DNA from 2 places in the Kitasatospora sp. NPDC097691 genome. Region 1 is predicted to be linked to the other one. Evidence: riboswitches for the same ligand, from Rfam matches in the RefSeq annotation. Region 1 holds a riboswitch; the other holds the start of a gene.
The links. Region 1 has a riboswitch for glycine ahead of gcvP (aminomethyl-transferring glycine dehydrogenase). Riboswitches for the same ligand answer to the same signal wherever they lie in the genome.

Region 1 (7,265 bases):
GACGTGGCCGCAGAGCCGGTGCGGCGTGATGTTGACCTCGATGTTGAACTTGCCCAGTTCGGTCTGGAAGTCGCTGGAGCCGATCTCGCTCAGCACCTGGGCGTTGTTCATGGCCGGCAGGCCCTGCTCGTCGGCCAGGTTGAGCTCGATCTCCAGCCCCATCACCGCCCGCGGCCGGTCGAAGCGGTCCTCCCGCAGCATCCGTCCCAGTGCCTCCTGACAGGCCTGGAGCTTGCGCCGGTAGAGCTGCCGGTCCGCCAGATCCGCCCGAGTCGCCACGACCTTCTCGCCCACGGTCCCCTCCTTCTGAGACACCCCGTTGAGCCACCCGGCCGACCGACCGTGGAAGCATCATGCCCACCTCGAAGATCGATACCCGAATGCTTGTACTGGCTTGCAATGCAAGGCAACTGACGGAATATCAGACCATCTGCAGACTTGCCCGGCGCCACCGCCTGTGATAAACAGATCACCCTGCGCATCTGTTCGATGGAATTCGCACAGCCCTCCGGCCGGTCGGCTCCCGCCCCGAAACCCCTCGTCGACGGCGGCGACCGCGCCGGCACCGCGATCCTGACAACCGGACACGGCCAGGCCCCGTCGCCGTTGACGCGCCGCGCCATGCCGGTATGCCGCACTCGCACGCCGATCTCGCTTGGAGAGGCGGACCCCGCCATGACTCTGCAGACCCCCCAGCCCCCGCCGAGCGCCCTGCGCGCGGTCCTGGGCGCACTCGACTCGGAGACCGCGCTGCGCCAGCCCGCCGCCGCAGCGCTGCGTCATCCGGCCGGCCCCCTGGTCCCCGCACATCCGCTCGCGGTGCACGTCCTGGACGGCCCGCGCCCCGAACTCCCCGCCGCCCGCCGCACCGGGTGGCGCTTCCTGATCAAGGACGGCGCCGACGTGGCCGCCGCCGCCGAGGTGGTACAGGCCGTCGAGGGCCACACCTTCTCGCACTTCACCGCCGGCCCCTACCTCGACTCGACGGTCCGGGCGCTGCGCGAGGCCTGGCAGCTCGCCCAGAGCTCCCGGATCCGCCAGCAGCCCCGGCTGCTGACCTTCCCCGGCCAGTACGCGACGGCGCTCTGGCTGCACAGCCCCGACACCGGCCCGGCCGCCGACCTGCTGATCCCGCTCGCCCCGGCCCCGCTCGGCGTCACCGCCCACCGCGCCTACCCGGCCGCCGAACTCCTGCCGCTGCTCGCCAGGGCCCCGCTCGTCAGGCCGCTGCTGCTCGGCTCCTCCTGAACCACCCGCATCCGCACGGGCCGCCGGACCACCCGCCCGGCGGCCCTCCGCCATGCCCGCGTGCCCGCCGGTCCTCCACCATGCCCCGCGCCCCGGGCCGGAGCGCGTCACCCGAACGGGCTCCGTACCGGCCGGCAGATGGGTGCCACCCGAACGGGGCACCCGCCATGGCCCGATCGGGCCATCCCTCACCTGATCCACCGGTGCGCGATTTCCCCCCGGCCCCACCTGAACGGGTGATCTCTGCCCGGGAGTTGTGGCGCATGTCACGAAATCCCTGCGGGCACGTCCGCAGATGCCGACACTGGGAACCAGCGTGGAAGGACCACCTGTCCTACCCACTTGAGCGCCGGTCAACACCTGGTCGGCGTGCGGACAGGATCCGACCACCGCGGCGGCCTCCGGACGGCACGACCTCCGGCGACCGCACCACGGGGAGGATCGCAGAGCGAAGCGAGGGTACGTATGTGCCAGCACCGTCCTGAGTGCCCATCGGCCGAGTCCGAGGACCGCGAAGCGGCCGTGTCGGTGGCCTGCCACCCGGAGCAGGGCTGGAGCCTGCTCTGCAACGGCGTCGTCCTGTTCGAGGACACCGGAGAGCTGCTGCCGGACGGCCGGGTGATCGCCCCGCGCCGCCCCGTCGCCCACGCGGCCTGACCGCGCGGTCCGACCGTACGGCGGGCGCGGCCGCCGAATCGATCGCAGTACGGGCAGGGCCCCGGCGGAGAGTTCCGCCGGGGCCCTGCCGTCCGTCCGGTCGCCGTGGCGACCGGATCCGTCAGACGCCGTACTCGTCCAGCGGCGGGCAGGAGCAGACCAGGTTGCGGTCGCCGTACGCGCCGTCGATCCGGCTCACCGGCGGCCAGTACTTGTCCGCCGGGTTCACGCCCGCCGGGAAGACCGCCTCCTGCCGCGAGTAGCCGTGTGCCCAGTCGCCCGCCAGCTCGGCGGCGGTGTGCGGGGCGTTGCGCAGCGGGTTGTCGTCGGCGGCCCACTCGCCCGAGCCGACCTTGTCGATCTCGGCCCGGATCTCGATCATCGCGTCGCAGAAACGGTCGATCTCGTGCAGGTCCTCGGACTCGGTCGGCTCGATCATCAGCGTGCCGGCCACCGGGAAGGACATCGTCGGCGCGTGGAAGCCGTAGTCGATCAGGCGCTTGGCGATGTCGTCCACCGTCACGCCCGTCTCCTTGGTCAGCGGGCGCAGGTCGATGATGCACTCGTGCGCGACCAGCCCGCCCGGGCCGGTGTAGAGCACCGGGAAGTGCGGCGCCAGGCGCTTGGCGATGTAGTTGGCGTTCAGCACCGCGACCTGGGTGGCGTGCTTGAGGCCCTCGCCACCCATCAGCCGGACGTACGCCCAGGAGATCGGCAGGATCGCCGCCGAGCCCCACGGGGCTGCCGAGATCGGACCGACACCGGTGGCCGGGCCGGCCTCCTCCTGCAGCGGGTGGTTCGGCAGGTAGGGCGCCAGGTGGGCACGCACCGCGACCGGGCCGACGCCCGGGCCGCCGCCGCCGTGCGGGATGCAGAAGGTCTTGTGCAGGTTCAGGTGCGAGACGTCCGCGCCGAACTTGCCCGGCTTGGCCAGACCGACCAGGGCGTTCAGGTTGGCGCCGTCCACGTAGACCTGGCCGCCGGCCTCGTGCACCATCGCGCAGATCTGGGTGATCTCGGTCTCGTACACGCCGTGGGTCGACGGGTAGGTGACCATCAGCACCGAGAGGTTGTCGCGGTGCTGCTCGATCTTGGCCTTCAGGTCCTCGACGTCGACGTCGCCGTCGACCAGGGTCTTCACCACGACCACGCGCATGCCGGCCATCACGGCGGAGGCCGCATTGGTGCCGTGCGCCGAGGACGGGATCAGGCAGACGTCGCGCTGGGTGTCGCCGTTGGCGTGGTGGTAGGCGCGGACGGCCAGCAGGCCGGCCAGCTCGCCCTGGGAGCCCGCGTTCGGCTGGATCGAGACCGCGTCGTAGCCGGTCACCTCGACCAGCTGCTGCTCCAGCTGGCGGATCAGGGTCAGGTAGCCCTGGGCCTGGTCGATCGGCGCGAAGGGGTGGAGCTGGCCGAACTCCGGCCAGGTCACGGCCTCCATCTCGGTGGTCGCGTTGAGCTTCATGGTGCAGGAGCCCAGCGGGATCATGCCCCGGTCCAGCGCGTAGTCCCGGTCCGACAGGCGGCGCAGGTAGCGCAGCATGGCGGTCTCCGAGCGGTGGCTGTGGAAGACCGGGTGGGTCAGGTACTCGTCCTCGCGCAGCAGCGCGGCCGGCAGCGCGTCGGCGGCCTCGGCGACCTCGACCGCCGGGACGCCGAAGGCGGCCCAGACACCGGCCAGGTGCTCGCGGGTGGTGGTCTCGTCGGTGGAGACCGAGATCCGGTCCGCACCGTCCTGGTACACGTTGACGCCGTTGGCGCGGGCGGCCGCGGCGATCTCGGCGGCCCGGCCCGGGACGACGGCGGTGACGGTGTCGAAGAACTCGCCGTGCAGCAGCTCGACGCCGCCGGCCCGCAGGCCCTCGGCGAGGGCCGCGGCGTAGCGGTGGGTGCGGCGGGCGATGTCGGCCAGGCCGTCCGGACCGTGGTACACGGCGTACATGGAGGCCATCACGGCGAGCAGCACCTGGGCGGTGCAGATGTTGCTGGTGGCCTTCTCGCGACGGATGTGCTGCTCACGGGTCTGCAGCGCCAGGCGGTAGGCCCGGTTGCCGTCGGAGTCGACCGAGACACCGACCAGGCGGCCGGGCAGCGAGCGGGCGTACTCGGCGCGCACCGACAGGTAACCGGCGTGCGGGCCGCCGAAGCCCATCGGCACGCCGAAGCGCTGCGAGGTGCCGCAGGCGATGTCGGCGCCCAGCGAGCCCGGGGACTTCAGCAGGGTCAGCGCCAGCAGGTCGGCGGCGACGGCGACGATCGCGCCCAGGCCGTGCGCCTGCTCGATGACCGGGGTGAGGTCGCGGACGACACCGGTGGCGCCCGGGTACTGCAGCAGCACGCCGAAGACGCCGCGCTCGGCGATCTCGGCCGGGATGCCGGCGGACAGGTCGGCGACGACGACCTCGACACCGGTCGGCTCCGCGCGGGTCTGGATCACCGCGGTGGTCTGCGGCAGGGTCTCGGCGTCGACCAGGAAGACGCCGCCCTTGACCTTGGTGACGCGGCGGGCCAGCGCCATCGCCTCGGCGGCCGCCGTGCCCTCGTCCAGCAGCGAGGAGCCGCAGGTCGGCAGGCCGGTCAGGTCGGAGACCAGGGTCTGGAAGTTGAGCAGCGCCTCCAGGCGGCCCTGCGAGATCTCCGGCTGGTACGGGGTGTAGGCGGTGTACCAGGCCGGGTTCTCCATGACGTTGCGCAGGATCACCGGCGGGGTGAAGGTGCCGTAGTAGCCCAGGCCGATCATCGGCTGAAGCACCTGGTTGCGGCCGGCCAGCTCACGCAGCTCGGCGAGGACCTGGGCCTCGGACCGGCCGGCGGGCAGGTCCAGGCCGGTGATGGAGCGGATCGCCTCGGGCACGGCGGTGGCGGCGAGCTCGTCCAGCGAGCCGTAGCCGACGGACGCCAGCATCTTCTCCTGCGCGGCGGCGTCGGGGCCGATGTGGCGGTTCTCGAAGGGGCTGGCCAGCTCAAGCTCGGTGAGGGTCGAGGCGCCGGTGGGGCGTCCCGCGTTCGGCTGGGCGTTCATGGTGGTCGAGGCCTCCTGGTCACGGACCGGCGGGGGTACGCACGCCGGCCGACCTTCCCGCTGCGGACAGCGAAATCAGCCGTGGCGGGCGAACCCGACAGGCCTCCCCCTCTGTCATCGGGACCTGAGAGCTTCGCCCGCACGGCGCGCCGTGGGCGCTCCGTCGGCTTGCACCGTCGGTGAGGGTGGTGGTCGCCGGCTTCCGTGCCGACACTCCTGCCCTGCTTTCCAGAGTGACCTACCCCACACGGTACGGATGCCTGAGAGATTCCGGGGAGGAGTTGCTCCTTCGGCGCTCCGACCAGCGGTTTTCGCGGCGGAGACTCTCCCGAGCGGGCTCTGCGGTCGCCGCCCAGGGTACCAGCGGGAGGCCTTCCGATCACGGGTGCTTCAGGTCACGCCGGGTCTACGCGCGTCCCCCGGACGGCCCAGCCCACAGCCCGTCCGGCGCACCCCGGTCGCGCCCGTCCGATTCATGGCATTTGGTGTGGAGTGGCGGACGGAACGGGTGCTCCGGCCGCCTTCCTGCGGGGGTTCCGCAGGCCCAGCGCCCTGGAGGAAAGAGTGCAGACCGACATCGACCCCCGGGACCTCATCGGCCACAAGGCGGTCGACCGCAACGGAGACAAGATCGGTACGGTCGACGAGGTCTATCTGGACGATGCCACCGGCCGGCCCGAGTGGGCCGCCGTCCGGACCGGCATCTTCGGCCGGGACGCCTTCGTCCCGCTCACCACGAGCGACTTCTCCGGCGAAGAGCTCCGGGTCCCGTACGACAAGTCGCTGGTCAAGGAGTCCCCGGACTTCGGTGTCGGCCAGCACCTGTCCCCCGCCCAGGAGCTCCAGCTCTACCGCTACTACGGCCTCGACACCCCGGGGAGCGACGACCCGGCCGACGACGACGGCGGCCACGCCGCCCAGTCCGACCTCGACTTCGGCACCGGCTCGGCGGCCCCGGTCGCCGTGCCCGCGGCAGCGGCCGCAGCCGTCACCAAGCCGCTCGCCCTGCACTCCCCCGAGCCCGCCCCGATCAACACCAGCACCGCCACGGAGGCCCACGTGCGCACCCTCAGCGCCCCCGCACCCGCTCACGCCCCCACTCCTGCTCCCGCTCCCGCCGTCACGCCTCCCGTCGAGCCGAAGCCGCAGCAGCAGTCGCAGCCGCACCCGCACCCGCAGCCCGCCGAGAGCACCGTGGGCGCCGCCGCCCCCGCCCCCACAGACCCGATCGAGGTCACCTGCCGCGAGGAGCGGCTGGACGTCAGCACCGAGTGGCACACCGTGGGCACCGCGAAGCTGCGCAAGTACGTGACGACCGAGCAGATCGAGCGCCGCGTCCCGGTGGTCCGCGAGCGCGTCCGGGTCGAGCGGATTCCGGTCGGCGAGGCCGAGCGCGCCTCCCTCACCGAGAAGGAGATCGCCGAGGCCGTCGAGGAGGTCACCCTCCGCGAGGAGCGCCCGGTGGTGCACAAGCACCTCGCCCCCATCGAGCGCGTCCGCCTCGTCGTCGAGCGCTACACCGCCGAGGAAGTGATCCGGGACGAAGTCCGCCGCGAGCACGTCGAGGTCCACGACGACACCCCCGCCGAGGACCCGCAGCCGTCGTCGATCGCGCCCGCCCCGGAGACCTCCCGCCCCACCGCCATGCGCCCCCTCGTCTGACCCACACCCCGTCAAGGGCCCCGGCCACCCCTGGCCGGGGCCCTTCCGCATGCCCAAGCCCCGGCCTCACCATCACCCACGCGCCACGGCCTCCACAGCCCAACCCGGCACCCCGCCCCCGGCCCGCCGCAGGCGCCCGACAGACCCCCGCCCCTCCCCCTTTGCCAAAGCTTAACCACTCGATATTTGACACTCTGAAGTATCTCCCTGCATGGTTACTTCAGTTCATTCACTATGTACGGGAGGAAGCAACCGTGAGTGAGGCATCCCAGCCCACCACCGCGGCCGAGAAGCAGAGCAGCGCCCGGGTCCTGCCGGCCCTCATCCTGGCGATGCTGTCGTTCAGCGTGGTGCAGACCGCGGTCGTCCCGATCCTGCCCTCGCTGGCCAAGGAACTGAGCGTCTCGGCCTCCAGCATCACCTGGCTGATGACCGCCAACCTGCTCTCCGCCGCCGTGCTGACTCCCCTCCTCGGCCGCTTCGGCGACCTCCGGGGCCGTAAGCCGATGCTGCTGATCTCGCTGGCGGGCCTGGTCGCCGGTTCGGCGCTGGCGGTCAGCACCCACTCCTTCACCTGGCTGGTCGTCGCCCGCGTCCTGCAGGGCGCCGGCGGTGGCGTGATGCCGCTGGCGATCAGCATCGTCCGCGACGAGCTGCCCAAGCAGAAGGTGACCGG
Region 2 (7,265 bases), on a different contig from region 1:
TGGAAGGTCATCCGCCTCCCCCTCCGGCGTGAACCAACTGGCCGCGATTATGGACCTGCTGACGGACCGTCGGCCAGTAAAAATGCGAAAGCCCCCGGGCGGAGGGGAGCTCCGCCCGGGGGCCGGGGCGCGCCGGACCGGCGCACGGTCACGGTGCGATCGGGGCCCGATCGGTTTCCGATCGGGCCCCGGTCAGTGCCCGATCAGCACTCGATGACGTTCACGGCGAGGCCGCCGCGCGAGGTCTCCTTGTACTTGATCTTCATGTCGGCGCCGGTTTCCTTCATCGTCTTGATCGCCTTGTCGAGCGAGACGTGGTGCCGGCCGTCGCCGCGCAGCGCCATCCGGGCGGCGGTGACGGCCTTGACCGACGCCATGCCGTTGCGCTCGATGCAGGGGATCTGGACCAGGCCGCCGACCGGGTCGCAGGTGAGGCCGAGGTTGTGCTCGATGCCGATCTCGGCGGCGTTCTCGACCTGCTCGGGGGTGCCGCCGAGGACCTCGGCGAGGCCGCCCGCGGCCATCGAGCAGGCGGAGCCGACCTCGCCCTGGCAGCCGACCTCGGCGCCGGAGATGGAGGCGTTCTCCTTGAACAGCATGCCGATGGCGCCGGCCGCGAGCAGGAAGCGGACGATGCCGTCCTCGTCGGCGCCCGGGATGAAGTTCAGGTAGTAGTGCAGGACGGCCGGGATGATCCCCGCCGCGCCGTTGGTCGGCGCGGTGACCACCCGGCGGCCGGAGGCGTTCTCCTCGTTGACCGCCATCGCGTAGAGGGTCACCCACTCCATCGCGTTGGCCGGCCCGATCCCCTCGGCGCGCATCGCCCGCGCCGCCGCGGCGGCCCGGCGGCGGACCTTGAGGCCGCCCGGCAGGATGCCCTCGCGGCTCATGCCGGCCCGCACGCACTCCTGCATCACGGCCCAGATCTCCAGCAGCCCGGTGCGGATCTCCTCCTCGCTGCGCCAGGCCTTCTCGTTCTCCAGCATCAGGCCGGAGATGGACAGCCCGGTCTCGCGGGTGAGCCGCAGCAGCTCCTCGCCGGTGCGGAAGGGGTAGCGCAGCGCGGTGTCGTCGGGTTTGACCCGGTCGGCGCCGATGGCGTCCTCGTCGACGACGAAGCCGCCGCCGACCGAGTAGTAGGTCTTCTCCAGCAGCGTCGAGCCGTCGGCCGCGTACGCCCAGAGGGTCATGCCGTTGGCGTGGTACGGCAGCGACCGGCGGCGGTGCAGCACGAGCTGGCTGTCGGGGTCGAAGTCGATGGCGTGCTCGCCGAGCAGGTTGATCCGCTTCTCGGCGGTGATCCGCTCGACGTCCTTGTCGGCCTGGTCGACGTCGACGGTGCGGGGCGAGTTGTTCTCCAGGCCGAGCAGGACGGCCTTCGGGGTGCCGTGGCCGTGGCCGGTGGCACCGAGCGAGCCGTACAGCTCGGCGCGCACACCCGTCACCTGGGCCAACAGGCCTTCGGACCGCAGTCGGCGGGCGAACATCCGGGCGGCGCGCATCGGACCCACGGTGTGGGAGCTCGACGGGCCGATGCCGATGGAGAAGAGGTCGAAGACACTGATGGCCACGGAGGACGTCCTTGTCTGGTTCGTGGAAGGACTTGCGGGCGGGGCGTGGGGGGCTTGCTTGCTTCTGCTGGGCGGGCGGGGGCTGACACGTGACGGGGCACCGCGCGCACTGTCCAGTGTGCGCGGTGCCCCGGGGTCCCATGTCCACCGGCGGGGTGAGGCCGGTCACTCGGGCCCTGTCCACCGGCCGGTCGTCCACTCCCGGCCGGCGGTGACTACTCCTGGTTGGCCAGGGTCGGGTACAGCGGGTACTTCTCGGCCAGCACGGTGACGCGGGCCTTCAGCGTGGCGGCGACGGTCTCGTCGAAGGCGGGCTTGAGCGCCTCGGCGATGATGTCGGCGACCTCGCGGAAGTCCTCGGCCCGGAAGCCGCGGGTGGCCAGGGCCGGGGTGCCGATGCGCAGGCCGGAGGTGACCATCGGCGGGCGGGGGTCGTTCGGGATCGCGTTGCGGTTGACGGTGATGCCGACCTCGTGCAGGCGGTCCTCGGCCTGCTGGCCGTCGAGCTGGCTGTTGCGCAGGTCGACCAGGACCAGGTGGACGTCGGTGCCGCCGGACAGGACGGACGCGCCGGCCTCGGCGACGTCGGCCTGCAGCAGGCGCTCGGCCAGGATGCGCGCACCCTCCAGGGTGCGCTCCTGGCGCTCCTTGAACTCCTCCGAGGCCGCGACCTTGAAGGCGACCGCCTTGCCGGCGATCACGTGCTCCAGCGGGCCGCCCTGCTGGCCGGGGAAGACCGCGGAGTTGATCTTCTTGGCGTACTCGGCCTTGGACAGGATGACGCCGCCGCGCGGGCCGCCCAGGGTCTTGTGGGTGGTGGTGGTGACCACGTCCGCGTAGGGCACCGGGTTCGGGTGCAGGCCCGCGGCCACCAGGCCGGCGAAGTGCGCCATGTCCACCATGAGCAGCGCGCCGACCTCGTCGGCGACCCGGCGGAACTCGGCGAAGTCCAGCTGGCGCGGGTAGGCGGACCAGCCCGCGATGATCAGCTTCGGCTGGTGCTCCTTGGCGAGGCGCTCGACCTCGGCCATGTCGACCTGGCCGGTCTTCTCGTCGACGTGGTACGCGGCCACGTTGTAGAGCTTGCCGGAGAAGTTGATCTTCATGCCGTGGGTCAGGTGCCCACCGTGGGCCAGGCTCAGGCCCAGGATGGTGTCGCCCGGCTGGATCAGCGCGAACATCGCGGCGGCGTTGGCCTGGGCGCCGGAGTGCGGCTGCACGTTGGCGTGCTCGGCGCCGAACAGGGCCTTGATGCGGTCGATCGCGATCTGCTCGACCACGTCGACGTGCTCGCAGCCGCCGTAGTAGCGGCGGCCGGGGTAGCCCTCGGCGTACTTGTTGGTGAGCACCGAGCCCTGGGCCTCCATGACCGCCACCGGGGCGAAGTTCTCGGAGGCGATCATTTCCAGCGTGGTCTGCTGGCGGTGCAGCTCGGCGTCGACCGCGGCGGCGATCTCCGGGTCGAGGGCGTGCAGGGACTGGTTGAGAACCGTCATGGTGTGTTCTTCCCGGTGGAGGAGGAAAGGGGACCGCGGCTGGGGCGGGGCGACCGCCTGCGGCGGCCGCCCCGGTCAGGGTCTCAGCCGCCGATGAGGGCGGTGTACTCGTCCGCGCTGAGCAGCTCGTCGGTGGACTCCACGCGCACCTTGAACAGCCAGCCGCCCTCGAACGGGGCGCTGTTGACCAGGCCGTTGTCGTCCAGGACGTCCTGGTTGACCTCGGTGACCTCGCCGGTCACCGGCGAGTACAGGTCGCTGACCGACTTGGTGGACTCCAGCTCGCCGCAGGTCTCGCCGGCGGTCACGGTGTCGCCGACCTCGGGCAGCTGCACGTAGACGATGTCACCGAGCGCGTCGGCGGCGTGCTTGGTGATGCCGATCGTCGAGACACCGTCCTCGGCGGCGGTCAGCCACTCGTGCTCCTTGGTGTACTGCAGGTGCTGGGGGTTGCTCATGGCGTCATTCTCCAGGATGGGAAGCGGGTACGACGAAGCGGGCCGCCGCGCGGACGGCTTCGACCTGCGTCTATGGGAAAACGGGGGCCCGGACGGGCGTCAGCGGGCGCGCTTGTAGAACGGCAGCGCCACGACCCGGACCGGCTCGTGCTTGCCGCGGACGTCCACCGCGACGGTGCTGCCGGGGGCGGCGTGCGCCGCGTCGACGTAGGCCATCGCGATCGGCTGCCCCAGCGTCGGGGACGGCGCGCCGGAGGTGATCCGGCCGATCGGGGCACCGTCGGCGGAGACCACGGTGTACTCGGCGCGCGGGACGCGCTTGCCCTCGGATACCAGGCCGACCAGCACCCGCGGCGGGTTGGCCTCGGCCTTGGCGGCGGCCTGCTCCAGCGCCTTGCGGCCGACGAAGGCGCCCTCGTTGGTGGTCTTGTCGAAGCGGACGACCCGGCCCAGGCCCGCGTCGAACGGGGTGAGGTCGGTGGACAGCTCGTGCCCGTACAGCGGCATGCCCGCCTCCAGGCGCAGCGTGTCGCGGCAGGACAGGCCGCACGGGACCAGGCCGCGGCCCTCGCCGGCGGCGGTCAGGGCCTGCCAGATCTCCTCGGCGTCGGCCGGGCGGCAGAAGATCTCGAAGCCGTCCTCGCCGGTGTAGCCGGTGCGGGCCAGCTGCACGTCGTGGCCGGCGACCCGGGCCGGGAGGATCGCGTAGTACTTCAGGCCGGGCAGGTCGGCGTCGGTGGTGTCGGCCAGGATGGCGGTCGACTCCGGGCCCTGGACGGCGATCAGCGCGTAGGTGTCGCGGTCGTCGGTGACGACGGCGTCGAAGCCCTTGGCGCGGGCGATCAGCTCGTCGAGGACCAGCTGGGCGTTGGAGGCGTTGGCGACGACCAGGAAGGCGTCCTCGCGCAGGCGGTAGACGATCAGGTCGTCCAGGATGCCGCCGTCCTCGGCGCAGATCATGGTGTAGCGGGCGCGCAGCACGCCCAGCGCGGAGACGAAGCCGACCAGCGCGTGGTCCAGCATCTCGCCGGCCTGCGGGCCGGTGACGGTGATCTCGCCCATGTGGGAGAGGTCGAACAGGCCGGCCTTGGTGCGGACGGCGAGGTGCTCCTCGCGCTCGCTGCCGTAGCGCAGCGGCATGTCCCAGCCGGCGAAGTCGGTCATGGTCGCGCCGAGGGCGCGGTGCAGCGCGTCGAGCGCGGTCAGGCGGAGGGACGACATGGCCAGGAACTCCTCGGTCGGGGCACTCAGGGGTGCACGCGCCGGACCGGACCCGCTCGGGGGCCGACCCTGCGCGCGGGCATGCGGCGGCGTGGGTCTCCCCATCTGTCGTCGAACCTGAGAGCTTCACCGCCCGCCGGCCCGCAGCTGTTTCCAGCTTGGGGGACAGCATGGCGGCTTGCACCGTGGGTGGGCGCGCGACAGGGCCGTGCGCCGCTTTCCAGATGTGCCTAACCCGTGCGGTAGGGGGGCCTGAGAGATTCCGGGGAGGACTTGCTCCTTCGGCGCCGGCTGTGCCACCACGGGGGCGGCACTCCGGGCTCTCCCGCGCGGGTTCGAGCGGCCGGTATGGAGTTGTGGAGCCCGCGGCGCATGCCGTCGGACGCGCACATCATGGCACGTCCCGGACCGGGAAGGGAGGGGGGACCCGGTCACACGGGGAAGAGGGGACCGGGGCGCAAGGGAACAACAGGCCGGGTCGCACGGGGAGACGGCACCCGGTCACCCCGCGTGGTCCCGAACACGGGCCCTAGACTGCTCCGCGTCGGCGCAGCAGAGGGCGGCCGACCGGCAGAGGGCGGAATCGGCGGCGCATGGGATACCCGGTGGAGCAGCAGCAGGGGTGGGGCGGTCCGGAGGGGGCGCCGGCGGGTGGCACGTGGCCGGCCAACGAGCTGGAGCAGGTGCTGACCGCGGCCCTGGGCGACCCGGGCGCGACGCCGCGGGTGATCGAGGTGCTGGCCCGCAGCCAGGTGTGGGTGCCGTTGCCCGCCGGGGCCGACCCGCAGGGGCAGGCGCTGGACCTGCCGATCATCGAGCTGGGCGGCGACCCGTACGTGCCGGTGTTCTCCTCGCAGGAGGTGTTCCTGCAGCAGGCGCCGGGGATGGCCTTCGCGATCGCGCCGGCCTGGGAGTTCGCCCGCGGGCTGCCGCTGGGCGTGGGCATCGCGGTGAACCCGGAGGCGGCGGTGGGCATCCCCGTGCCGCCGCAGGGCGTGGCCGAGCTGCGCCGCGGTCCGCGCGGGGACCGCTGGGAGGGCGCGGAGGATCCGGCGGCGCCGACCGGTGGCCGGGTGGCGCTGCGCGAGCCGGTGCCGGGGGAGGATCCGGAGCACTTCCTGGCCGCCTGCCGGGCGGAACTGTCCGCCCTTCCCGGGGTGTTGACCGCCCGCAGGGCGCTGGCCAGCATCGAGGGCGAGCCGACCGTGATGTTCGTGGGCGTCCAGTTGGATCCGGCGGCCCCGGCCGACCCGGCCGCGGTGAACGACGCGCTCGGCCAAGCGCTGGGAACCGTGCCGCTGCCGGGTGGCGTCCACCTCGTACTGCTCGACCTCGCCGACGACCCGGTGGTCGAGTGGCTGCTCACGCGGGTAATGCCTTTCTACACGCGGGTGTGAGCGGGGTTCGTATCACAGGCACGTCGCCGTGGCGGTGGCCGGTGCCGCGCCATAGGGTGCGTGCAGACGGCCGACGGGCCGGCGGGTTCGAGGAAAGAGGCGCGGCGAGGTGGGCGCATGAGTGCGGGAACGGGAGCGGGCGGGGCGCCGGGGCCCTGGGGCCAGGCCCCGGCCGGGCACCCGGGAGCGGATCCCGGCGTGTTGGAGCACGCCCTGCGCGAGGTCGCGCCGGAGCGCTACGACGCGTACGAGCGACTGCTGCACGCGCTGGCGGACGGCCGGGTCTGGATGCTGCTCTGGCACGGCACGCCGGGCAGTCCGGACGCGCAGTACGGGAACATGGAGATCAGCGGCCACGGCTACGCGCCGGCCGTCACCTCGCCCGAGCAGCTCGCCGCCTCCGGCTGGGCGCGGGCCCACGAGGTCATCACCGGCCGGGAGATCGCCGCCTCGCTGTACCGCACCCGCTGGGGCCTGTGGCTCAACCCGCACGCGCCCGGCGGCGGTGTCGGCGTGCCCTGGGCCGACCTGCGGCGGATCGCCGCGGGCCTGGACCGGCTGCCGGCCGGTCCGCTGAAGCTGAGCGACCCGCAGGTCAACGCCCAGCCGTTCTTCGCCCTGCTGGAGCGGCAGGCCGCTGAGGTGCGCGCGGTGCGGGCGCTGCGCCGGGCCTGGGTGCAGCCGGCGGTGGGGGAGCCGTACCTGGCGATCGGCCTGGACCTGTACGAGAGTTCCCCGCCCGCGGTGGAGGCGGTGCGCGCCCTGATGCAGCGAGCGATCGCGGTGGCCCCGGAGGGGCTCGCGGTGTCCACGGTGGCGATGTCGGACGAGTACGACCCGGTGGCGCTGTGGATGCGCGCCAACTCGCGGCCGTTCTTCGACCGGGAGGCCGGGCGCCCGGCGACCGGTCCGTACCCGCCGGTGCCGCCGCCCGCGTACCCGGGGCCGTCGATGCCGGGGCAGCCGACGCCGGGGTGGGCGTACGGCACGCAGCCGCCCGCGCCGGGCTGGCAGCAGCAGCCCCAGCAGCCGTGGCCGGGCTACCCCGGGCGCTGATTGCCGGAACCGGGCGGCCCTTGCCGAAATCCGTGCCGCGAAGCCGACTTGATTGTCCATCAAGTC

Region 2: another riboswitch for glycine. It lies ahead of gcvT (glycine cleavage system aminomethyltransferase GcvT); the one in region 1 lies ahead of gcvP (aminomethyl-transferring glycine dehydrogenase).

Annotation. Positions count from the first base shown of each region.
Region 1 is NZ_JBEORY010000069.1:26,843-34,107, forward strand. It holds gene ABTY56_RS33325 (glutamate-cysteine ligase family protein) at 1-294, opposite strand, end outside; gene ABTY56_RS33330 (hypothetical protein) at 676-1,248, shown strand; gene ABTY56_RS33335 (DUF5999 family protein) at 1,714-1,905, shown strand; gene gcvP (aminomethyl-transferring glycine dehydrogenase) at 2,027-4,927, opposite strand; glycine riboswitch at 5,032-5,164, opposite strand; glycine riboswitch at 5,166-5,268, opposite strand; gene ABTY56_RS33345 (PRC and DUF2382 domain-containing protein) at 5,492-6,589, shown strand; gene ABTY56_RS33350 (MFS transporter) at 6,844-7,265, shown strand, end outside.
Region 2 is NZ_JBEORY010000035.1:51,313-58,577, reverse strand. It holds gene ABTY56_RS23745 (AbeC-like domain-containing protein) at 1-11, opposite strand, end outside; gene ABTY56_RS23740 (L-serine ammonia-lyase) at 204-1,571, opposite strand; gene glyA (serine hydroxymethyltransferase) at 1,787-3,067, opposite strand; gene gcvH (glycine cleavage system protein GcvH) at 3,151-3,525, opposite strand; gene gcvT (glycine cleavage system aminomethyltransferase GcvT) at 3,625-4,746, opposite strand; glycine riboswitch at 4,977-5,084, opposite strand; gene ABTY56_RS23720 (enhanced serine sensitivity protein SseB C-terminal domain-containing protein) at 5,340-6,143, shown strand; gene ABTY56_RS23715 (enhanced serine sensitivity protein SseB C-terminal domain-containing protein) at 6,261-7,199, shown strand.